3 regions of the Nonomuraea sp. GTA35 genome follow, and region 3 is predicted to be linked to each of the others. Evidence: riboswitches for the same ligand, from Rfam matches in the RefSeq annotation. Region 3 holds a riboswitch; each other region holds the start of a gene.
What was found. A riboswitch is a leader RNA that binds a small molecule or an ion and turns the genes downstream of it on or off. The one in region 3 is predicted to bind thiamine pyrophosphate.
Positions count from the first base shown of each region.

Region 1 (7,287 bases), on a different contig from region 3:
GGGATCGGGGTGGACGCGTATCTCACCAAGCCGTTCGATCCTGCTGAGTTGATCCAGGTCGTGCGGGATCTGGCGGGGAGCGGGTCCCGGGACTGAGGTTGAGGTCTGAGGGGGGCGGGACCAGGCGGGACCTGTAGGTCGGGCTCGCGCCTCCTGGCCGGCCCTTGCCGGCTCCTGGGTGGCCTGGGGTCGGCGGCTCCTGGCTGTGAAGTTGTGCCCTGAGGTCTCGAGGGGGGCCGGTGACGAGCTGACGCTCTCGTCGCACTCCGGACCTCGGCGTCGCGGCGCATGTGGTGGGGAGGCGCGGGAGCGGCTGGAGAAGGCCGTACGGCTCCGCAGGGGGATCGGGTTCCTGGCGGGGGTGGTGGCGAACCTGGTTGGATTGGCTCAAATCGCTCTCGACGAAGGGCGGCGCGACGATGCGGTGGCGCTGCTCGACGAGGCGGGGGCGGTGACGGACGGTTGTGGCGCCGAGGGCGTCATGCGTTCGGTTGAGGGGGCTCGTACGCGGCTGTGAGCGGGGCTTGGTGCCCTGCCACCGGCACTCTCGCGTACGCCGCGGCCGGCGGTCGTCGGCGTGAGCAGCCAGACTTCAAGGTCAGAGCCAGGAAAGGGTTGAGAACGTGCGTAGCTCGATATTTCGGAATCTGGATCCTCAGCAGTTGCCTCCGGGGTTCGCGCTGGAGAACGGCAAGATGTTGCGGGTCCAGTTGCCCCACGAGGTGCTGGCCAAGCAGGGGTCCATGGTCGCCTTCCAGGGGCAGATGGACTTCGACTACGAGGGCTCCGGCGGGCTCGGGAAGATGTTCAAGAAGGCGATGACGGGCGAGGGCGCCTCGCTGATGCGGGTACGCGGTGAGGGCCTGCTCTACCTGGCCGACAACGCCGACGACATCCACCTGTTCTACCTGGAGAACGAGGGGATCACGGTCAACGGGCGCAACCTGCTGGCCTTCCAGCCGCAGCTCTCCTGGGACATCCAGCGGGTCCAGGGGGCCGGGGTGGCTGCCGGCGGGCTGTTCAACACCACGGTGACGGGCACGGGGTGGGTGGCCGTGACCACGCACGGCACGCCGGTGCTGCTGGACGTGGCGCGCATGCCGACGTTCGCGGACGGGCAGTCCGCGGTGTGCTGGAGTGCGGGGCTGCAGGTCGGGGTCAACCGGACGATGAAGGTGGGGGCGTTGATCGGCCGCGGGAGCGGGGAGGCCATGCAGCTCGCGTTCAGGGGGCAGGGGTTCGTCCTGGTGCAGGCCAGTGAAGGGGTGCCTGTGGTGCAGGCCTCCCGATAGAGAAGGTAGACAGGTAATTAGCTCATTGCCATAATGGCGGCGTGCTGGACGTCGATCTGGTCAAAGCGCTCGCCAATGACAAGAGGCTGCTGATCCTGGAGTGGTTGCGCGAGCCCGAGCGGCACTTCCGGCCGCAGCGCGACGGAGATCTCGTCCGTGACGGCGTGTGCTCGCTGTTCATCGCCGAGAAGCTGGGTGTGAGCCAGCCGACATGCGGCGAGCATCTCAAGGTGCTCGCCAAGGCGGGCCTGATCCGTGGCCGGAAGATCAAGCAGTGGGTGTTCTACCAGCGTGACGAAGGCCGGATCGCCGCGGCGAAGGAGTTGTTGAGCAGTGACTGGTGAGCCGTACGCCGCCTACGAGCGCCTGATCGCCGACATGGACGCCGCGGGAGCGCGTTACCGGCTGATCGACCACGCGCCCGAGGGACGGACCGAGCTGGTCAGCGCGCTGCGCGGGCACGACGTCTCGCAGGCCGCCAAGTGCCTGATCGTGATGGTGAAGATCGGCAAGAAGCAGACCCGGTACGTGCTGGCCGTCGTGCCCGGCGACGCCCGGCTCGATCTGCAGGCCGTCAAGGCGCTGCTGGGCGGCACGTACGTGGCCTTCGCCGGCACGGAGAAGGCCGAGGAGCTGGCGGGCAGCGTGAGCGGGACCGTGCTGCCGTTCAGCTACGATCCCCGGCTCGAGCTGGTCGCCGATCCTTCCCTGCTGGACCACCCCGAGCTGTACTTCAACGCCGCCAGGCTCGACCGCTCCGTGGCGCTGGCCACCGACGACTACGTACGGCTGGCAGTGCCCCGCCTGGCGCCCGTGACGAGCGACGAAGCCCTCGTCACGGGCGACGAGCCCCCCGTCACGGGCAACAAGCCCCCCGTTACGAGCAGCTAGGCGTGGGGGCGGTGTTCGTGCCGTTCCAGGAGCCCAGGAAGCCGAACGTGGTCGATGCCCCGGGCGCGAGCAGGCCGTTCCACGAGGCGTTGCGCACGGTCACCGAGGACCCGCTCGCGCTCAGCGTGCCGCCCCAGAGCTGGGTGATCTGCTGACCGCCCGCGTACGTCCACGCCACGGTCCACGCGGACCTGGACGTGGTCCCGGTGTTGGTGACGGTGACCTCGCCCTGGAAGCCGCCCTGCCACTGCCCGGTGGTCTGGTACGTGGCCGTGCACCCACCGGGGGGCGGAGGCGTGGTGGTGGTGACGGTGGGCGTGGCGGTGCCGCCGCCGGCCAGGGCGTCCACCAGCGCCGGGTACCACTTGTCGGACATCTTCTGGTCACCCGAGGCGTTCGGGTGCACCCCGTCGTAGGTGTCGGTGCTCGTGCTGAAGCCCGTCCACTGGTCCACCACGACGATCGGCGACTGGGGGGTGGTGGTCGCGGCGGCCCAGGCGGGGATGGCGTTGTTGAAGTTCACGGTGCGCTGGGCGCACTCGGCGCAGGAGGACGGGTTCATCGGGATGATCTTGGCGACGAGGATCTTCATGTTCGGGTTGCTGGAACGCATCTGGTTCACCAGCGTGGTGAAGGAGCCGAGGATCGTCGCCGGCGCGATGTTGCTCCACACGTCGTTGGTGCCGAAGTGCATCAGCACGATGTCGGGCCGGGTGGCGGAGAGCCAGCCGGGCAGCAGGTTCTGGGCGGCCACGTTGGTCGCGAGGTAGCCGCCGTGTCCCTCGTTGTCGCCGTCGTGGGCCACCCCGCAACCCTGCGGCGGGAGGGTGCCGACGAAGTCGATGTTCGTGTGGCCGGCGCTCTGGAGGCGGTTCCAGAGCAGGGCCCGCCAGCAGCCGGGGGATCCGGTGATCGAGTCGCCCAGGGGCATGATCCTGATGGGGGCGGCGCTGGCCGTGGCCGTCGCGGTGGCGAATAACACCGCCGCGGCCAGAGCCGCCAGCGCGGCCAGCACGGAGCCGGTCTTGCTGCGCATCGTGTGCTCTCCCGTCGTAAGCCTGCGCAGATCGTAGGAGCGGCGGCTCGGCGCCGGGAAGCGCGACGATCATGGCGCGGTGCTGACCTGGGAGTACGGATGTAACTTTCAGCGGCGTACCACCGCGAGCGGGCACGGCGCGTGGTGCAGCAGGGCCTGGCTGATCGAGCCGATGAGCATCCCCGCGAGCTGCCCGTGCCCTCGCGACCCGACCACCAGCAGGTCGGCGCGCATGGAGGCCTCCTTGAGCACCTCCACCGGATGCCCGTGCACGACCTCCGCGATCACGTGCACGCCCGGATGCCGCTCCCGGTGCCCGGCCAGCGATTCCTTCAGCGCACGCAGCGTGTCCTGCTCGCTCTCGCGGGAGGCCGGCTCGAAGCCGCCGGGATGGGGCCAGGCCCAGGCCCGTACGGCCCGCAGCCGCGTGCCGCGCAGCTCGGCCTCGGCGAAGGCGAACTCCAGCGCCCGCGTGGCACCGGGTGAGCCGTCGGCCCCGGCCACGATCTCACCGCGCGGGAACGGGGGCGGCTCGTGGATCAGGACGACGTCCGTACGGGCGTGCGCCGCCACCCCGTACGCGACAGATCCGACCAGCAGCCCCCGCACTCCGCCGATCCCCCGGCTGCCCACCACCAGCAGCTTGGCCTCCTGGGACGCCTTGACCAGCGCCGAGCGGGGGTCGCCCGGCAGCAACACGCGCTCCATGCGCACCTGCGGCCACACGCGGCGTGCGCGGTCGCAGGCGGCCGTGAGCACGGTCTCGGCGCCGTCGCGCATCCACTGGGCCACCTCGGCGTAGTGGACGGCGCCCTCGCACACCCACTTCGGCACGGCGTGCGCCACGGTCAGCGGCTCCTGCCGCAGCTCGGCCTCGGCGGCGGCCCAGCCGGCGGCCTCCAGCCCGGTACGGGAGCCGTCCACACCTACGATGATCATGACAGTGCGTAACACTCCACCTCGGCACGGCGGAACGGCAGCCCCTGTGCCTCGGAGTCGCGGGCGCACCTGCGCTCGGACTTGCTGAGCTTGAGCGTGCCGCAGACGGTCACGCCGGAGTACGTCCGGCAGTCGAGCGCCGGGTCGGCTCTGCCGACGCGGTACATGCGCTCGACCGCGGCACGGCACTTCGCCTTTCCTGTGTCGGAGTAGCGGCACTGGGCGATCAGAGTGTCGTACTGTTCCTGGCTGACTTCGTGCTGATCCATGCCGTCCCCGGCGGCTGCGGTGGCGCCGGACGCGGCCATCACGACGAGTAGTCCTGCGACAGCGGCGAATCTCTTCATGTTTCCCCTGATGGGGACCGTACCGCTCACGGCGATCGCCAAACCTCCGCGGCGAGGTTTCAGGCGGGTCGGGGCGTGGGTACGATCACCGCCGTCCAACGCGGGAGCCCGGTGGGGACCGGGCTGAGAGGACGGCTGACAGCCGCCGACCGCCAGAACCTGCTCCGGATAATGCCGGCGAAGGGAGTTTGCGCGATGACGAGCGCGCGCTTTTCCAAGGTCTACACCGGTGAGCTGCGGGTGCCGATGCGCCAGGTGCACCTGTCGAACGGCACGTCGGTGACCCTGTACGACACCTCGGGCCCGTACACCGACCCCGCCTACGAGCCGGACCTGCGGCGCGGCCTGCCGCGCCTGCGCGAGCGGTGGATCCGCGAGCGCGAGGAGGCGGGGCAGCCGGTCACGCAGGTCGGGTGCGCCCGGCGCGGGCTGGTGACCAGGGAGATGGAGTTCGTGGCCGTGCGCGAGGGCGTCACCCCCGAGTTCGTACGCGAGGAGGTCGCCGCGGGCCGGGCCATCATCCCCGCGAACGTCAACCATCCCGAGTCCGAGCCGATGATCATCGGCCGCAACTTCCTGGTGAAGATCAACGCCAACATCGGCAACTCCGCCGTCACCTCCTCCATCGAGGAGGAGGTCGAGAAGATGACCTGGGCCACGCGCTGGGGCGCCGACACGATCATGGACCTGTCCACCGGCGCCGACATCCACGAGACCCGCGAGTGGATCCTGCGCAACTCGCCCGTCCCGGTCGGCACCGTGCCCATCTACCAGGCGCTGGAGAAGGTCAAGGGCCGGCCGGAGCTGCTGTCGTGGGAGGTCTACCGCGACACGCTGATCGAGCAGTGCGAGCAGGGCGTCGACTACGTGACCGTGCACGCGGGGGTGCGGCTGGCGCACGTGCCGCTGACCGCCGGGCGCAAGACCGGCATCGTCTCGCGCGGCGGCTCCATCATGGCCGCCTGGTGCCTGGCGCACCACCGCGAGAGCTTCCTGTACGAGAACTTCGCCGAGATGTGCGAGATCCTGGCCCGCTACGACGTGTCGTACTCGCTGGGCGACGGCCTGCGTCCCGGCTCGATCGCGGACGCCAACGACGAGGCCCAGTTCGCCGAGCTGCGCACGCTGGGCGAGCTGTCGGGGATCGCCCGCGAGCACGACGTCCAGGTGATGATCGAGGGGCCGGGCCACGTGCCCATGCACAAGATCAAGGAGAACGTCGACCTGCAGCGCGAGCTCTGCGACGACGCCCCGTTCTACACGCTCGGCCCGCTCGTGACGGACATCGCGCCCGGCTACGACCACATCACCTCGGGCATCGGGGCCGCCATGATCGGCTGGTACGGCACGGCCATGCTCTGCTACGTCACCCCCAAGGAGCACCTCGGCCTGCCGGACAAGGACGACGTCAAGACCGGCGTGATCACGTACAAGATCGCCGCCCACGCCGCGGACCTGGCCAAGGGCCACCCGCAGGCCCAGGCGTGGGACGACGCGCTGTCGGACGCGCGGTTCGAGTTCCGCTGGGAGGACCAGTTCGACCTGTCGCTGGACCCCGAGACGGCGCGCTCGTTCCACGACGAGACGCTGCCGGCCGCGCCCGCCAAGACCGCGCACTTCTGCTCGATGTGCGGGCCCAAGTTCTGCTCGATGCGGATCAGCCACGAGATCAGGCAGGCGGGGTACGCGGAGAAGGCGGCCGAGTTCCGCCGGCTCGGCGGCAACATCTACGTGGAGTGACCCTTTGTCCAATGTCCGGAACCGCAGTATGGCCGGTCTTCGCAACCGGGCCACCGTCGGCGGCGACGGCAAGGGGCACAAGACAGGGACGCGGGCCGGGCCTAACCCGGCAGCGTCTCGCCGCCGATCGGGGCCAGCACCTCGCCCGTGTAGTACGACGACAGCCGGTTGGAGGCGAAGAAGACGTACGAAGGGGCGATCTCGTCCGGATCGGCGGCCCGCCCCATCGGCACCTGCTTGCCGAACTTCTCCACCTTCTCCTCCGGCATGGTCGCCGGGATCAGCGGCGTCCACACCGGTCCCGGCGCGACGGCGTTCACCCGGATGCCGCGCTCGACCAGGTTCTGCGCCATGGAGTAGGTGAAGGCGTTGATGGCGCCCTTGGTGGCGGCGTAGTCGATCAGCGACTTGTTGCCGCGCAGGCCGTTGATCGACGAGGTGTTCACGATGGCCGCGCCCTCGCGCAGATGCGGGAGCGCGGCCTTCGTGACGCGGTAGTAGCTGTGGATGTTGACCGCGAACGTGTGCTCCCACTGCTCGTCGTCCAGCTCCTCCAGGCCGCTCACGGGCTCCTGGTAGGCCACGTTGTTCACCAGCACGTCCAGGCCGCCCAGCTCGGACACCGCCTGCTCCACCACCGAGGCGCAGTGGGCGCGGTCGCCCAGGTCGCCGGGCAGCAGCACGCAGCGCCGCCCGGCCTCCTCGACCAGCTTGCGGGTGTGCGCGGCGTCCTCATGCTCGCTCAGGTACGCGATCGCGACGTCCGCGCCCTCCTTGGCGAACGCCATCGCGACCGCCCTGCCGATGCCCGAGTCGCCGCCGGTGATCAGTGCCTTCTTGCCGCTGAGCAGGTCACGGCCCACGTAGTCGCGCATCTCGTCGCGCGGCTCCGGCGCCATCTCGCCGGTGTGGCCCGGATAGGGCTGTTTCTGGGGTGGTGGTGTTTGCGACATGTCCAGCGGCCTGCCCTTGATCGGGTATGCCTAACGCCAGCTATTTCACGAATCCCTGTGACCTGAGCCAGTCGCGGGCCACCAGCACG
Region 1 covers NZ_JBGNUV010000004.1:491,714-499,000, reverse strand. Annotated here, with positions in the region: gene ACBJ32_RS20775 (response regulator) at 1-96, shown strand, start outside; gene ACBJ32_RS20770 (hypothetical protein) at 383-517, shown strand; gene ACBJ32_RS20765 (AIM24 family protein) at 624-1,292, shown strand; gene ACBJ32_RS20760 (winged helix-turn-helix domain-containing protein) at 1,334-1,636, shown strand; gene ACBJ32_RS20755 (YbaK/prolyl-tRNA synthetase associated domain-containing protein) at 1,626-2,183, shown strand; gene ACBJ32_RS20750 (cellulose binding domain-containing protein) at 2,170-3,219, opposite strand; gene ACBJ32_RS20745 (universal stress protein) at 3,328-4,158, opposite strand; gene ACBJ32_RS20740 (hypothetical protein) at 4,155-4,505, opposite strand; TPP riboswitch at 4,596-4,708, shown strand; gene thiC (phosphomethylpyrimidine synthase ThiC) at 4,701-6,245, shown strand; gene ACBJ32_RS20730 (SDR family oxidoreductase) at 6,347-7,198, opposite strand; gene ACBJ32_RS20725 (glycine betaine ABC transporter substrate-binding protein) at 7,239-7,287, opposite strand, start outside.
Region 1: linked by a shared signal. The riboswitch ahead of thiC (phosphomethylpyrimidine synthase ThiC) and the one ahead of ACBJ32_RS37245 (purine-cytosine permease family protein) in region 3 are both predicted to bind thiamine pyrophosphate.

Region 2 (7,287 bases), on a different contig from region 3:
TCATCGCGGTCTTCGCCATCATGATCATCCTGCTGGCCGTGCTGGCGCTGGTCGTGGTGAACGCGCTGGCGCAGTCGCCGTGGGGCGTCTTCTCGATCGCGATGACGATCCCGATCGCCCTGTTCATGGGGTTCTACCTGCGGGTGATCAGGCCGGGCAAGGTCGTCGAGACCACGGTCATCGGGGTCGCGCTGCTGATCCTGTCGATCGTGGCCGGCGGCTGGGTGCAGGGGTCGAGCTGGGCGCCGTTCTTCACGCTGAGCCCGTCGGCGCTGGCGCTGTGGCTGATCGCGTACGGGTTCGTCGCGGCCGTGCTGCCCGTGTGGATGTTGCTCGCGCCGCGCGACTACCTCTCGACGTTCATGAAGATCGGCACGATCGTGCTGATCGCCATCGGCATCGCCGTCACCGCGCCCCCGCTGCAGACCACGGCCTTCACCGACTTCGCCTTCAGCGGGCAGGGCCCGGTGTTCGCCGGGTCGCTGTTCCCGTTCGTGTTCATCATCATCGCCTGCGGGGCGCTGTCGGGCTTCCACTCGCTGATCTCGTCCGGCACGACGCCGAAGATGATCCAGAAGGAGACCCAGGTCCGGATGATCGGCTACGGCTCCATGCTCATGGAGTCGTTCGTGGCCATCATGGCGATCACGGCGGCCTGCGTGCTGACCCCCGGCCTCTACTTCGCGATGAACTCCCCGGCGGGCGTCGTGGGGGCCACGGTGCAGACCGCCGCCGAGGCGGTCACGAACATGGGCTTCGTCATCACGCCGGAAGAGCTGCAGGCCGCCGCCGCGGCCGTGCAGGAGGAGACGCTGATCGCCAGGACGGGCGGCGCGCCCACGCTGGCCGTGGGCATCTCGCAGATCTTCTCCGGCTTCCTCGGCGGGGCGGGTCTCCAGGCGTTCTGGTACCACTTCGCGATCATGTTCGAGGCGCTGTTCATCCTCACCACCGTGGACGCCGGCACGCGCGTGGGGCGGTTCATGCTCCAGGACACGCTGGGCAACCTGTGGAAGCCGATCTCGCGGGTGAGCTGGTGGCCGGGGCTGGTCGTGACCAGCGCCGTGGTCGTGGCCGCCTGGGGATACTTCCTCTACCAGGGCGTCAACGACCCGCTCGGCGGCATCAACCAGCTCTTCCCGCTGTTCGGCATCGCCAACCAGCTCCTGGCCGCCGTGGCGCTGACCGTGGCCACGACCCTGCTGATCAAGAGCGGGCGGCTCAAATGGGCCTGGGTGACGGGCGTGCCGCTGGCCTGGGACGTGGCGGTCACGCTGACCGCCAGCTACCAGAAGGTGTTCTCGCCCGACCCGACGCTCGGCTTCTTCGCCCAGCGCGACCGCTACCAGACGGCGCTCGACCAGGGGCAGCTCCTCGCGCCGGCCAAGACGACCGGCGCGATGGAGCAGATCGTGGTCAACTCCACCGTGGACGGCATCCTGGCGGCGCTGTTCGCGATCCTGATCATCGTGGTGATCCTCGACGCCGCCCGCGTGTGGATCAAGGCGATCCGGTTGCGGGAGCCGCTGCCCAGCACGGAGGCGCCGTTCGAGGAGTCGAAGATCTACGCCCCCGCCGGGCTCATCGCCACCCGCGAGGAGAAGGAGATGATCGCCAGAGCCTCCTCAAGCGGCTAGCCACCGCGCCGCGGGCCGCCTCAAGCCGTCAGCCACCGCTCCGTGGGCCAGCTCTCGCGCCGCCACGCGCTGTCCCAGAACATCCACTCGTACGCCGCCGCCCGGCAGTACGCCTGCGCCATCGCCTCGCGGGTGTCCGGGCCGGCGGCGGCCGCGAGCCGGTCGGCGATGGCCTTGGCCTGCTCGACGGAGGCCGCGAAGCCCGGGTCGGCGTAGGTGGAGATCCACTTGCCGTACGGGTGGCCGGCGGTGTCGCCGACGCGCTCCAGCAGCGCCGTGCCGACGTCCTGGTAGATCCAGAAGCACGGCAGCACCGCCGCCGCGATCACCGGGTAGGGCGCGGTCAGGGCCGTGGCCTGCAGGTACGACGAGTACGCCAGGCACGTCGGCGAGGTGGGGCCCTTGGCGTCGAGCTCTTCGATGTACCCGGCGTGCAACATGCGCTCGGCCGCCAGCGCCGTGTGCGCGCTCTGCGCCCAGAACGCCGCGTCGTCCGCGGCGGTGGCCCGGACGGAGGCCGTGGCCAGCGCCTTGGAGAACGCCTCCAGATAGCGGGCGTCCTGCACCATGTAGAACCCGAACCGCTCGCGGTCGAGGGTGCCGTCGCCGAGGGCGGTGATGAAGGGGTGCTCGTGGACGGCGCGCATCAGCTCGGCCGTGCGCTGCCAGACGTCGTCGCAGAACATGTCCTGTGCGCTCACCAGATGGCGTGGAAGTGGTGGACGGGGCCGTGGCCGTGGCCGACGTGCAGGCTGTCGGCCGCGCGCAGCGCCTCGGTGAGGTACGCCTTGGCCGCCCGCACCGCGCCCGCCCAGTCGTCGTGGCGCGGGCGCAGCGCCGCGATGGCCGAGGACAGCGTGCAGCCCGTGCCGTGCGTGTTCCTGGTGTCCACGCGGGGCGCGGCCAGCTCGATCGTGCCCTCGGGCGTCGCCAGCACGTCCACGCACGTGTCGCCGTCGAGGTGGCCGCCCTTGAGCAGCACCTGGCGCGCGCCCAGCGCCCGCAGCCGCTGCGCCTGGTCGTGCATCTCCGCCAGGCTCGCGGCCGGCTTCTCGCCGAGCAGGTCGGCCGCCTCCGGCAGGTTGGGGGTGATCAGGTGCACGCGGGGCAGCAGCGTCTCGCGCAGCGCGGCCACCGCGTCGGCGGGCAGCAGCCGGTCGCCGCTCTTGGCCACCATGACGGGGTCGAGCACGACGTACGCGGGCCGGTAGGTGTCGAGCGCCGCCGCCACCGCCTTGATCAGCGGCGCGTTGCCCAGCATGCCGATCTTCACGGCGTCGGCCGGCACGTCGGTCAGCAGTGTGTCGAGCTGCTGGGCCACGAACTCGGCCGGCACCTCGTGGATGCCGGTCACGCCGGTGGTGGTCTGCGCGACCAGCGCGGTGACGACGGTCATGCCGTACGCGCCGAGCGCGGAGAAGGTCTTCAGGTCCGCCTGGATCCCGGCGCCGCCGCTGGGATCGGTGCCCGCGATGGACAGGACTTTGGGAACAGCGCTCACGGCTGTGACGTCCCTTCGCTAGTACGAGCTAGATCAGGTTCGACGGGTGTGATCTCAGCCCGGCCCTCCGGGCACCCCGCGTCAACGGCCTACTCTAACAGGCGTCGTTGTTGACCACACGTTCGAGGATCGGCATCGTAGGGCGGGTGGCCGCTGATGAGACGCGTGACGGGGTCGATCTGACCAACCTGGACCAGCCGCTGTTCGACGGTGCCGGCGCCACCAAGCGCGACCTGGTCGACTACCTCGACGCCGTCCGCGACCGCATCATCCCCGTGCTGCGCGACCGCCCGCTCTCGGTCGTCCGCGTGCGCCCGGGGCAAGCGCCGTTCATGCAGAAGAACCTGCCCAAGTACGCCCCCGACTGGGTGCGGTCGGTGTCCATGTGGGCGGAGGCGTCGCGCAGGCAGGTGACGTACGCGTTGTGCGACGACAGGAAGACGCTGCTGTGGTTCGCCAACCAGCGGGCGGTGGAGTACCACCCGGCGCTGTTCGCCGGCGAGCACGCCACCCACCTGGTGCTCGACCTCGACCCGCCCGAGCACGACGACTCCTTCTCGCTGGCGGTGCGCGGTGCGCTGCTGGTCCGGCAGGCCCTGGAGGACATGGGGCTGGCGGGCGCGGTGAAGACGAGCGGCGCCAAGGGGGTGCACGTGTTCGTGCCCGTGGTGGCGGGCACGGCGATGGACGACCTCGCGGCGGCCACCCGGGCGCTGGCGGCGCGGGCCGAGCGGCTGGACCCGGCGCTGGCGACCACGGCGTTCATCCGGGAGGACCGCGCGGGCAAGGTGTTCCTCGACTCCACCCGGGCGGGCGGGGCCACGGTGGTGGCCGCCTACAGCCCGCGCATCCGGCCCGGCGTGCCCGTCTCCTTCCCGCTGGCGTGGTCGGAGCTGGAGCGCGTGTCGCCGCGGGACTTCACCGTGCGCACCGCGCCGGGGCTGCTGAAGGACGCCGACCCGTGGGCCGAGCACATGCCCGGGCCGCAGCGGTTGCCCGCCGACCTGGTCGAGGAGGGACACACGATCCCGATCGCCCGCGTGCAGGCGATGCACGAGGGCAAGCGGCGCGCCCGCGCCCGGCGCGAGGAGTGATGTCGCAAATTTGCGACAATAGTGGGTCTTCACGCTGATTCTTCGCCGGGTTACGTTCGGGCAGCGGCGCCTCGGGGGGAAAGGCCGCGTTCCTGGTAACCCATGGGGGGACCTGCATGCGAAGAATCATCACCGTCCTGATCGCCGTCCTCGCCTTACCCCTGGCCACGGCCGTGCCCGCGCAGGCGGGCGGCCTCGACGACGCCTTCGCCAAGGTGCTCGTCAAGAAGGTCAAGGGCACCAACGTCAAGAAGCATCTCGACGCGTTCCAGGCCATCGCCGACGCCAACGGCGGCAACCGCGCCGCCGGGACCTCCGGCTACGACGCCTCCGTGGCGTACGTCGAGGGCAAGCTGCGCAGGGCCGGCTACAAGGTCACGCGCCAGCCGATCAACTACGTCGAGAGCTGGAGCGAGAACAGCCCGCCCGTGCTCGACCTCACCGCGCCGACCGCGAAGTCGTACGTGCCCAACGACGACTTCCTCACCTTCCAGCCCTCCCCGGCCGGCGACGTGACCGCCCAGGTCCAGGGAGTGGACCTGACCCTGCCGCCGGCCCCGGCGCCCAGCTCCACCAGCGGCTGCGAGGCCTCCGACTTCGCCGGGTTCGTCCCCGGCCGGATCGCGCTCATCCAGCGCGGCACCTGCCCCTTCGTCAACAAGGTGATGAACGCGGGCCGGGCCGGAGCGTCCGGGATCATCGTCTTCAACGAGGGCCAGCCGGGCCGCACGGACGCCTACGCGCTGGACATCGGCGAGTGGCGGGCCGGGATCCCCATGGTGTTCGCCGACTTCGCCGTGGGCAACGAGCTGGCGGCCACGCCCGGCGCCACCGTCCGGCTCAAGGTCGACGCCAACCTCGTGCTCGGCACCAACGACAACGTGATCGCCGAGAGCCGCTTCGGCGACCCGCGCAACGTCGTCATGGTCGGCGCGCACCTCGACAGCGTGCCGGAGGGGCCGGGCATCAACGACAACGGCTCGGGCAGCGCGGCCATCCTCGAGATCGCTGAGGAGATGGCCCTCGTCCCGACCAAGAACAAGGTGCGCTTCGCGTTCTGGGCGGCCGAGGAGATCGGCCTGCTCGGGTCCGACCAGTACGTCGCGGCCCTGTCGGAGGCGCAGCGCGACCGGATCAGGGTGTACCTGAACTTCGACATGATCGCCTCGCCGAACCACGCGTACAAGCTGTACGACGGCGACGACTCGGACGGCGCCGGCTCGCCCGCCGGACCGCCCGGCTCGGCCGAGATCGAGGAGCAGTTCGAGGCGTTCTTCGGCTCCCGGTCGCTGCCGACCGTGGGCACCGACTTCGACGGCCGCTCCGACTACGGGCCGTTCATCGCCGTCGGCATCCCGTCCGGTGGCATCTTCACCGGTGCGGAGGGCATCAAGACGCCCGAGGAGGCGGCGCTGTTCGGCGGCACGGCCGGCGTGGCGTACGACGTCTGCTACCACCAGGCGTGCGACACGATCGCCAACGTCAACGACACGGCGCTCGACGTGGACTCGGACGCGATCGCGGACTCGGTCGCCAGGTTCGCCTTCAACCTGCGCGCCATCCCGCCCAGGACGCCGCCCCAGGCGGCGGCCGCCCTGTCGGCGGAGTCGACCACCAGCTGACGAGACCCGGCCGGGTGGGGTGGCCCACCCGGCCTCTTCTCGATCTCCGGATCGCGCGGCGCGCCCGCCTCGGCGGCGGGGGTCAGACCCCGGCGAGCATGACGGCGACGAGAAGCGGAAGTGCCGATTTACGGACCCTTTTCAGGGCAAATAGAGATAGTGCCATGACGGCTCCATGAGGATGCTGGGTGTTCCGGGCCGGTCCTTCTCCGTGGACCGGCCCGGAAGGGCTACCGGGTGATCGCCACGTTGTCGATCCCCGCCTCCACCAGGGAGGCGCCCGAGGCGTCGGCGGCGTCCACGAGGATGCGGACGGTCTGGCCGGCGAACGCGTTCAGGCTCGCCGTGGCCGTGGCCCAGGAGCCGTTGCGGTTGGTGGCCGCGCCGGCCTGGTTGAACACCGTGGCGGTGGTGCTGCCGACCACGCGGACCCGGAGGTAGTCGGCGCTGGAGGCGTTCGAGCCGTGCGCCAGGTACCACGAGAACGACAGGTTCAGCGCGCCGGTGGACGGCAGGGTGATCGGCGGCGACTGGATCGAGGTGATCCCGCCGTCGACGTCGTACGCGCCTGCCGAGGAGCCTGCCGGCCGCCCGGTGACCAGGTCGTTCGTGCCGCTGACCGTGGTGCCGAGCTGCTTGGCGCCGCTGGACGTGGTGGCCTCCGGGTCACCGCGCTCCCACTGGCCGAGGGTGGCGGTGTCGGTGGCGGACGGGTTGGCGGTCCAGCCCGTGGCCGTCTCGAACGTGTCCGACCAGACGGTCACCGGCGGGACGGCGGTGCCGATCGTCCACACCGCGTAGGCGATGGCGTCGGCGTTCCTGTCGAGGGCGGTGTCGTTGATGTTGGCGGTCGTGTCGCAGGCGCGGTGGTAGCAGACGTCGAACGCCTGCCCGGAGGTGCCGCCCCACAGCGTGGCCTGGGCGGCGCTCTTGATGCCTTCCGCGCCGGTGAACGTGCCGCCCGCCGGGATGCCCACGGCGATGAACGGCCCGTAGTCGGAGCGCCCGTCGAAGTCGGTGCCCCGGGTGGGCACGCCGATGGAGGCGAAGTAGTCCTGGAGGGTCCGTTCGAGCTGGGCCGAGCCGGCCGGTCCCGGTCCCGACCCCGTTCCGTCCGAGTTGTCGCCGTCGTAGATGAAGTATCCGGCGTTCGGGGAGCCGACCATGTCGAAGTTCAGGTACCCCTTGATCCGCGCCCGCTCGGCGGCCGGCAGGTTGCTCACGTAGAACTGCGAGCCGCGCAACCCCAGCTCCTCCGCTCCCCACCAGGCGAAACGCAGGTGCTTGGCCGGCTGTAACGCTTGGCGGGACACCGCGAGCGCGGTCTCCAGGATGGCCGCGCTGCCCGAGCCGTTGTCGTTGATGCCCGGCCCGGCCGCCACGCTGTCGAGATGCGCGCCGACCATGAGCACGTCGTTCGGATCGCCGCCCGG
Region 2 covers NZ_JBGNUV010000022.1:28,886-36,172, forward strand. Annotated here, with positions in the region: gene ACBJ32_RS53900 (carbon starvation CstA family protein) at 1-1,637, shown strand, start outside; gene ACBJ32_RS53905 (TenA family protein) at 1,658-2,338, opposite strand; gene thiD (bifunctional hydroxymethylpyrimidine kinase/phosphomethylpyrimidine kinase) at 2,335-3,138, opposite strand; TPP riboswitch at 3,132-3,227, opposite strand; gene ACBJ32_RS53915 (DNA polymerase domain-containing protein) at 3,285-4,232, shown strand; gene ACBJ32_RS53920 (M28 family metallopeptidase) at 4,349-5,854, shown strand; gene ACBJ32_RS53925 (M28 family peptidase) at 6,085-7,287, opposite strand, start outside.
Region 2: linked by a shared signal. The riboswitch ahead of thiD (bifunctional hydroxymethylpyrimidine kinase/phosphomethylpyrimidine kinase) and the one ahead of ACBJ32_RS37245 (purine-cytosine permease family protein) in region 3 are both predicted to bind thiamine pyrophosphate.

Region 3 (7,287 bases):
GTTGAAGGCGCTCTACGCCAAGGAAGGCACCTCGCCGTTCGCCGGGTTCCTGCCGATGCTGGCGCAGTTGCCGTTCATGTGGCTGATGTACAGCGTCGCCACGCACCCGACCGCGCTCGTGGGCCATCAGCTCTTCGGGGCACCGCTGGGGCAGCAGGTCGCCGGGGTGGTGGCTAATTACGGTCTGGTCAGCGGGCCAGTTTTGGTCTTTGTCTTGGTCATCGCGCTGGTCGCAGCGGCGGCCTGGCTTTCCGCCAGGCAAATGAAGATCGCGGAGGAGCAGCCGGAGCTGATGAAGAAGATCATGCGGCTGCTGCCGTACGGCTCGGTGCTGGCGGCGCTCTTCCTGCCGCTGGCCGCGGGGCTCTACCTGCTCGTCTCGACGGTGTGGGCGGTCACCGAGCGAGCAGCGCTCAACAGGTGGCTCCAGCCTGCCTAGCTGACCTCTCTCAGGGCCGCCACCTGCCCGTTCATCGACTGGCTCGGAGCGGGCAGGATGGCCCAGACGGTCGTCGTGTCACCGTCGTGCCTGACCCCCCAGCTCTCCGCCACGTACTCCACGATGCCCAACCCCCGGCCCCCGAGCGAGGACAGGGTCGGGCGGCCCGCCCGCGGCTCTGTGGCCGCTCCCCCGTCGCTCACCGCCACTTCGATGTGATCGTCGCTGCGTAGCCAGGCCACCCTGACCATGCCCGACGGCAGCGGATGCGCGTGCCGCAGCGCGTTGCTCAGCAACTCGCTCACCACCAGCACTGCATCGTCGATCGCGGCGGCAAAGACCCCACAGTCCTGCAGGTCAGTGCTCAGACGCTGGCGGGCGACGGCAACGCTGGACGGCGCGTACGGCAGCAGCACCACGCTTGACACACCCACCTCCCCGTTACCTGTGCCCCCCGCGGGAACACTCCCCGGTACGACCGAAATGCCCCGTTACTCGATCCCAGAAACCGCATCTCGATCACAGCTTGTACACATTGGACGATAGATCAGCTCAACCGTGACCACCTCGTTACCGCATCGGTGTGTCGGATCGGATAGGGACAGCACACCTGAGTACGAGGCGCATTCTGGTGCCTCCTTCCGGCCTTGGATGCGCGCTGACATCTCCCCCCTGTGCCCTGGCGAGGCTGCGGACGATGTAGAGACCGAGCCCTACTCCACCAAACCGTCTCCGGTCGCCGCTGTCCACCTGGACGAAGCGCTCAAAGATCCGCTCCCGGTCAGGCGGGGCGATACCGATCCCCTCATCGTCGACCACCACGACCACGTTGTCCTCCTCGGGCCAGGCCCCGACGCTGATCAGCCCGCCCCTGGGCGAGTACTTGAACGCGTTCTCCAGGAGCTGGCCGAGGATGATGTCGGTGGCCAGGGCGTCGCCCAGCACGTACGGCAACCCCTCGGCCAGGTCCACCTCCACCCGGTGCTTGTCCGACAGCGCGGGCAGCCCCAGGGTGGCCCCGTCGATCCGCTCGGCCAGGTCGAACTCCTCGATCCGCACCTTCAGCTCGTCGGCCCCCGCCCTGGCGCCCAGCAGCAGATGATCCATCAGCTCGCCCAGCGACCTGGCCCGCTCGGCGATGGTGTGCACGGCCGAGCGGCGCTCGGGATCGTTCATCTTGTCCCAGCGCGAGTCGAGCGTGCTGGCGAACCCCCGCACGATCGTGATCGGCGTGCGCAGCTCGTGGCTGGTCGTGGCCAGGAACAGGTCCTTGGCCTCCTCCAGCTCCTTGGCCGCGGTCACGTCGCGGAAGTCCACCACGAACTCGCCGGTCTCCTCGATCTGCGCGCTGACCACGTCCAGCCACCGCCCGTTGTCGAGCTGGAAGGTGCCCTTCTCCCCGGCCCCCGGCACCGGGAACGGCGGCGGCCCGCCGATGACGGACTCGCCGGGCAGCGCGGTCAGCTCCGCCGCGGCCGGGTTCCAGCGCACGACCCGGCCGGCCTGGTCGAGCACGGCGATGCCGTCGGCGCTGGCGTCGAACACCGCCCGCTCGTGCGCCCGCTGCCGCACCGCCTCCTGGTAGGCCACCGCGTTGCCGACCGCGATGCCCGCGTGCCCGGCCAGCAGCTCCAGCAGCTCCAGCTCGACATGCCCGGGCGTGCTGTTGGCGAACAGCGCGTAGAGCGCGCCGTACGGCCGCCCGCCCACGGCCGCCAGCCCCAGCGCGATCGTGTGCAGCCCGCTCAGCCGGGCCCACACCAGGCCGTCCAGCCCGTGGGACTCCAGCAGCACGGTCTTGCCCGTGCGTAAAAGTTTGTCCACCAGGCTCGTCCGCAGCTCGGTGGTGGTGCCCCTGATCGAGGCCGGCAACTGGTACGTGCTGACCAGGCGCAGCCGTTCGCCCTCGATGAGCACGAACCCGCCCGCGTCCGCGCCGGTGAGCTCGGTGAGGCTGGCCGAGATCCGGTCCAGCACGGCCGACAGCTCCAGCTCGGAGTTGATGTCGCCGACCACGTCGGTGAGGCGGCGCACGAGCCTGGCGCGGCGCGCCCCGCGTTCCCTGGCCACGTGGTCGGCCAGCGCCGGGTGGTAGACGCACACGTAGCCGCCCACGGCGCTGCCCAGGCGCAACGCGCTGATGTCCACCCGCAGGTCGAGCAGGGTGCCATTGCTGTGCAGGCGCCTGGTGCGCAGCGACACGGGCTCGCCGGTGCGTACCCGCTCCAGCGCGGCGGTGTGCTCGGTGGTCAGCTCGTCCGGCACGATGGGCGCCCTGCGCCCGATCACCTCGTCCGCGCTCCAGCCGAACACCCGCTCCGCCGCGGCGTTCCACACCAGCACGCTCTGGTCCCGGTCGAGCGCCACGACGGCGTTGGGCGAGCTGGCGAGCGCCGCGCGAGCGATCTCATCGTCACTACCGGCCCATTCGTCCCCCACTACTCCATAGTGCACGCGGTGCGGTGGGTGCGTCGGGAGATCCGTCCGATACGCTGCGGTCACGGTGATTCCCGGCGGTGGGAGGGTGCGAGGCATGTCGAGCAACGATCTCGATGCCCTGTTGCGGGTGACCTCCAGCACCTATCGGGGTGAGACACCGCCCGACATCGCCTTCGGCACCTACGACGGCGCCGTGGGCAGGCTGGTGCTGGCGGTGACGGGCAAGGGCATCGCGGCGTGCAGCTTCGAGGCGGAGAACGACGTGTACGAGCTGGTCACCAGGCATGTGGGCAGCTTCATCGGGCCCGAGGCCAGGCGGCTCGACCCGGTGCGCAGGGAGCTCGACGCGTACTTCTCCGGGCGGCTGCGCACGTTCACCACGCCGGTGGACCTGGCGCTGGCCACGCCGTTCGCGCGCTCGGTGCTGCAGAAGACCACGGCCGTGCCCTACGGCACCACCACGACGCTGGAGCGGATCGGCGAGAGCCTCGGCCGGCCGCGCGCGCTGCGGGCGATCGGCAACGCGCTGGCCTCCAACCCCGTCTGCGTGATCGTGCCCTGCCACCGGGTGGTGCGCGAGGACGGCGCCCTCGGCGACTACGCGGGCGGTCCGGCCGCCAAGCAGCACCTGCTCAACGTCGAGCGGCGCACCGTCGAAGCAGGCAGGTAGCCCTCACCGGCGCCCGCGCAGCAGCAGGCCGATGAGCAGCGTGACCAGCGCGGCCACCAGCGCGCCGCCCAGCGCGCCGTTCATCCACACCTGCCGGGTGAAGCCGATGGCCTCGCGCACGCCCGCCCAGAAGCCGTCCCACGCCGCGACGGTCGGCGTCGAGGTCGTCAGCCAGTAGGCCACGAAGCCCAGCGCCCACGGCACCAGCATGGACCAGCGGGAGGGCGCGTTCTCCTCGGTGTTCCAGCGGCGGGCGCCGCCCAGCAGGAAGTAGTCCACGGCCAGCACCGCGAACATCGGCACGAACACCGCCCCGATCACGCCCAGGAACGCGCCGTACGACGTCACGTCCACGAGCAGGGCGATCACGACGGTGAGCACCCCGATGGCGACGGAAAAGGCGCGCCGGTCCACGCGCGGCATCAGGTTCTGCAGCGAGACCGTCGTCGAGTAGACGTTGGCGAAGGACTGGTCGGTCTCGCGCAGCACCAGGATGGCGAAGAACAGCGCCCCCAGCGGCACCGCGACGAACGTGCCGAACACGGCGTCCGCGTTGCCCGCGATGGCCACCGCGTACACGCCCAGCCCCAGGCACGCCACCTGCGCCAGCGTGTAACCGCCGACCACCCCGGTGAAGGCCGCGCCGGTGGAGCGCGAGTGCCGGGCGAAGTCGGCCGCCATCGGCACCCACGACACCGACAGCGCGATCACGTAGTCGACCGCGGCGGGGAAGGCGGTCCACGAGCCCCCCTCCTGCGCCGGCGCCTGCCGCAGGAAGAACCAGGTGAACCAGACCATCGCGATGATCACGCCGATCGTCACGTACCGGCGCAGCACCCGGATCGACCCGAGCGGCCAGATCGTCAGCGCGGTGGTCAGCACCCCCGCCGCGATCACCCACACCGCGTACGGCACCGCGGGGAAGATCGCGCCGGCGCCCATGGCGATCACCCAGAGCTCGAACGCGCCCCAGCCGAGCATCTGCACGATGTTCAGCACCGTCGGCACGTAGGAGATCTTCGCCCCGAACAGCCCGCGCAGCAGCACCATCGCCGGCTGCCCCGTCTGCGTCCCGGGAACGGCCGACAGGCCCACCATCGCCGTGCCGATCAGGCTGCCGACCACGGTCGCCACGAGTGCCGCCGCGAGGCTGAGCGGGGCGTTGCCCAGCGGGTTGACCAGGAACATCGCCCCGGAGAAGCCGAGAAGGCTGACGCCGAGGTTCGCCCAGAGCGCGCCCTGGTCGAGCACGCCCAGCGTCTTCGGCGGCCGGCCTTCGAGTGTCAGCGGAACTTCGTCGGCGACATGCGTCATCGCACACTCCCTACGCCGGCATTACCCGGACAGGTTCAGGCGGTCGGCAGCGGATCAGTAGCTGCCCTCTCAGCCCGGCACCCCGAGCTCCCGCGACGATCTGTAGTTTGCGCCCTCATCATGCCTCAATGGCGGCTGAACCGCCATAGTGGGTGGTTCAGGCCACGTACGGCGGCTGCCCCGTCTCGCTGACCATCGGCTTGCTCGCGGACTCCCACGCCTGCATGCCGCCCCCCACGTTGACCGCGTCGCGCCCGAGCTGGTTGAGCCAGGCCGCCACGTTCATGGACCGCCCGCCCACCCGGCAGACGACGTAGACGGTGCGGTCGGCGGGCACCTCGTCGACCCGGCCCTGGATCTGGGTCATGGGGATGTGCACGGCCTCGGGCGCGTGCCCGGCCAGCCATTCGTCCTGCTCGCGGACGTCGAGCAGGTAGGCGTCTGCGGGAACGGCGGTGGCCTCGATCTCAGGAACGGTCATGACTCCATCATCTCGCGCCGCGCGTCGTAGGCGGCACGCGCCGCGATGATCTCCTCCTGGTGCTGCTCGGTCCAGGTGACCAGGGACTTGATGGTCTGGTGCAGCGTCCGGCCGAGCGGCGTGAGCGCGTAGTCCACGCGAGGTGGCACGACCGGGTGGACCGTCCGGGTGACCAGGCCGTCGCGTTCGAGCTGGCGCAGGGTGACGCTGAGCATGCGCTGGCTGATGCCGTCGATCTCGCGGCGGAGCTGGGTGAAGCGCAGGCTCTGGCAGTCGAGCAGCGCGATCACCAGCAGCGACCACTTGTCGGCGATGCGGTCGAGGATCTGGCGGACCTCGCAGTCCTCCCGCACGTCCCACTGGCGCGCGTCGTAGTCGTCGTCCACGGTGCCTTCGCAGTAACTGAGTGATCTGAAAGTGCCGTCTTCCACGAGATTTCATGCTGTCGCATGATGTGGGCGGTTACAAGAGATAACCGACTGCCTATTCATAACCGGGGGCTTGTTGTGCCTGTCACCGCCCGTACCTGGGGCGTACTGATCGTTCTGTGTGGGGCCATCTTCCTGGAGGGCATCGACGTGGCGATGCTGAACGTCGCCCTCCCGTCCATCCGGGCCGACCTCGGCCTGTCCACCGGCATGCTGAGCGGCGTCGTGAGCGCGTACGTGCTCGGCTACGGCGGTTTCATGCTGCTCGGCGGCCGGGCGGCCGACCTGCTGGGGCGGCGGCGGATGTTCCTGTTCTGGCTGGTGGTGTTCCTGCTGTTCTCCGGGCTGGGCGGCTTCGCGGACGAGGGGTGGGTGCTGCTGGTGGCCAGGTTCGTCACCGGGGTGGCCGCCGCGTTCATGACGCCCGCCGGCCTGTCCCTGATCACCACGAACTTCCCCGAGGGCCCGCAGCGCAACAGGGCCCTGCTCGTCTACGCGGGCACGGCCGCGGGCGGCTTCGCGCTCGGGCTGGTGATCGGCGGGCTGCTGACCGCGATCGGCTGGCGCTGGGTGTTCTTCGCCCCGGTCCTGCTGGCGCTGGTCATCCTGATCGCCGCCATCCCCCTGATCAGGGATCAGGGGGAACGTCCGGCCGCGACGGGCGGCTTCGACGTGGCGGGCTCGATCAGCATCACCGGGGCGATGATCCTGCTCGTCTACGGCGTCGTCCGCCTGGAACACCCCTCCGACGGCCCGCTCCTGACGGTCGCGGCCTTCGCCGCGGGCCTGGCCCTGCTCGCGCTCTTCGTCGCCGTCGAGCGCCGCTCCGCCAGCCCGCTCGTCCGCCTCGGGATCCTGCGCTCGGGCCCGCTGGTCCGCGCGAACGTCATGGCCGCGCTGCTCACGGCCTCGTTCTTCGGCTTCCAGTTCCTGATCACGCTCTACCTGCAGGAGCTGCGCGGCTGGTCCACCATCCAGACGGGGCTGGCCCTGCTGGCGGCCGCCGCGGACGTGGTGCTGGCCCCCACGCTCACGCCGTGGCTGGTCAACCGGTACGGCAACGCCAAGGTCGTGCTCGGCGGCCTGGTGTCGGGGCTGCTGGCGTACGCGCTGTTCCTCGGGGTGGGCCTGGACTGGACGTACGCGGCCATGCTGCCGTCGATGCTGCTGCTCGGCCTGATGTTCGCCTTCGTCTACGGCCCGCTGACGATCGTGGCCACGGACGGCATCGCCGAGCACGAGCAGGGCCTGGCCGGCGGCCTGATCAACTCCTCGTTCCAGTTCGGCGCGGCCCTGGGCCTGTCGATGGTGACCGCCGTCAACGTGGCCGCCCTGGGCGCGGCGACGGGCGCCGAAGCCGGGCTGGAGGCGATGCGCACGGCCCTGGTGGTGCCCGTCACGGCCACGCTGCTGGCCACCGTCGTCGCCGTCGCGGGCCTGCGCGCGCGAGCCCGCAAGCCCGCCGAGGAGCAGGTGCTGAGCGCTACTTGAGCAGCTTGGACAGGCGGCGGTCGGC
Region 3 covers NZ_JBGNUV010000010.1:122,038-129,324, forward strand. Annotated here, with positions in the region: gene ACBJ32_RS37225 (YidC/Oxa1 family membrane protein insertase) at 1-439, shown strand, start outside; gene ACBJ32_RS37230 (ATP-binding protein) at 436-867, opposite strand; gene ACBJ32_RS37235 (PAS domain-containing sensor histidine kinase) at 1,010-2,878, opposite strand; gene ACBJ32_RS37240 (methylated-DNA--[protein]-cysteine S-methyltransferase) at 2,973-3,548, shown strand; gene ACBJ32_RS37245 (purine-cytosine permease family protein) at 3,552-4,862, opposite strand; TPP riboswitch at 4,852-4,966, opposite strand; gene ACBJ32_RS37250 (rhodanese-like domain-containing protein) at 5,020-5,343, opposite strand; gene ACBJ32_RS37255 (helix-turn-helix domain-containing protein) at 5,340-5,729, opposite strand; gene ACBJ32_RS37260 (MFS transporter) at 5,850-7,262, shown strand; gene ACBJ32_RS37265 (Fpg/Nei family DNA glycosylase) at 7,255-7,287, opposite strand, start outside.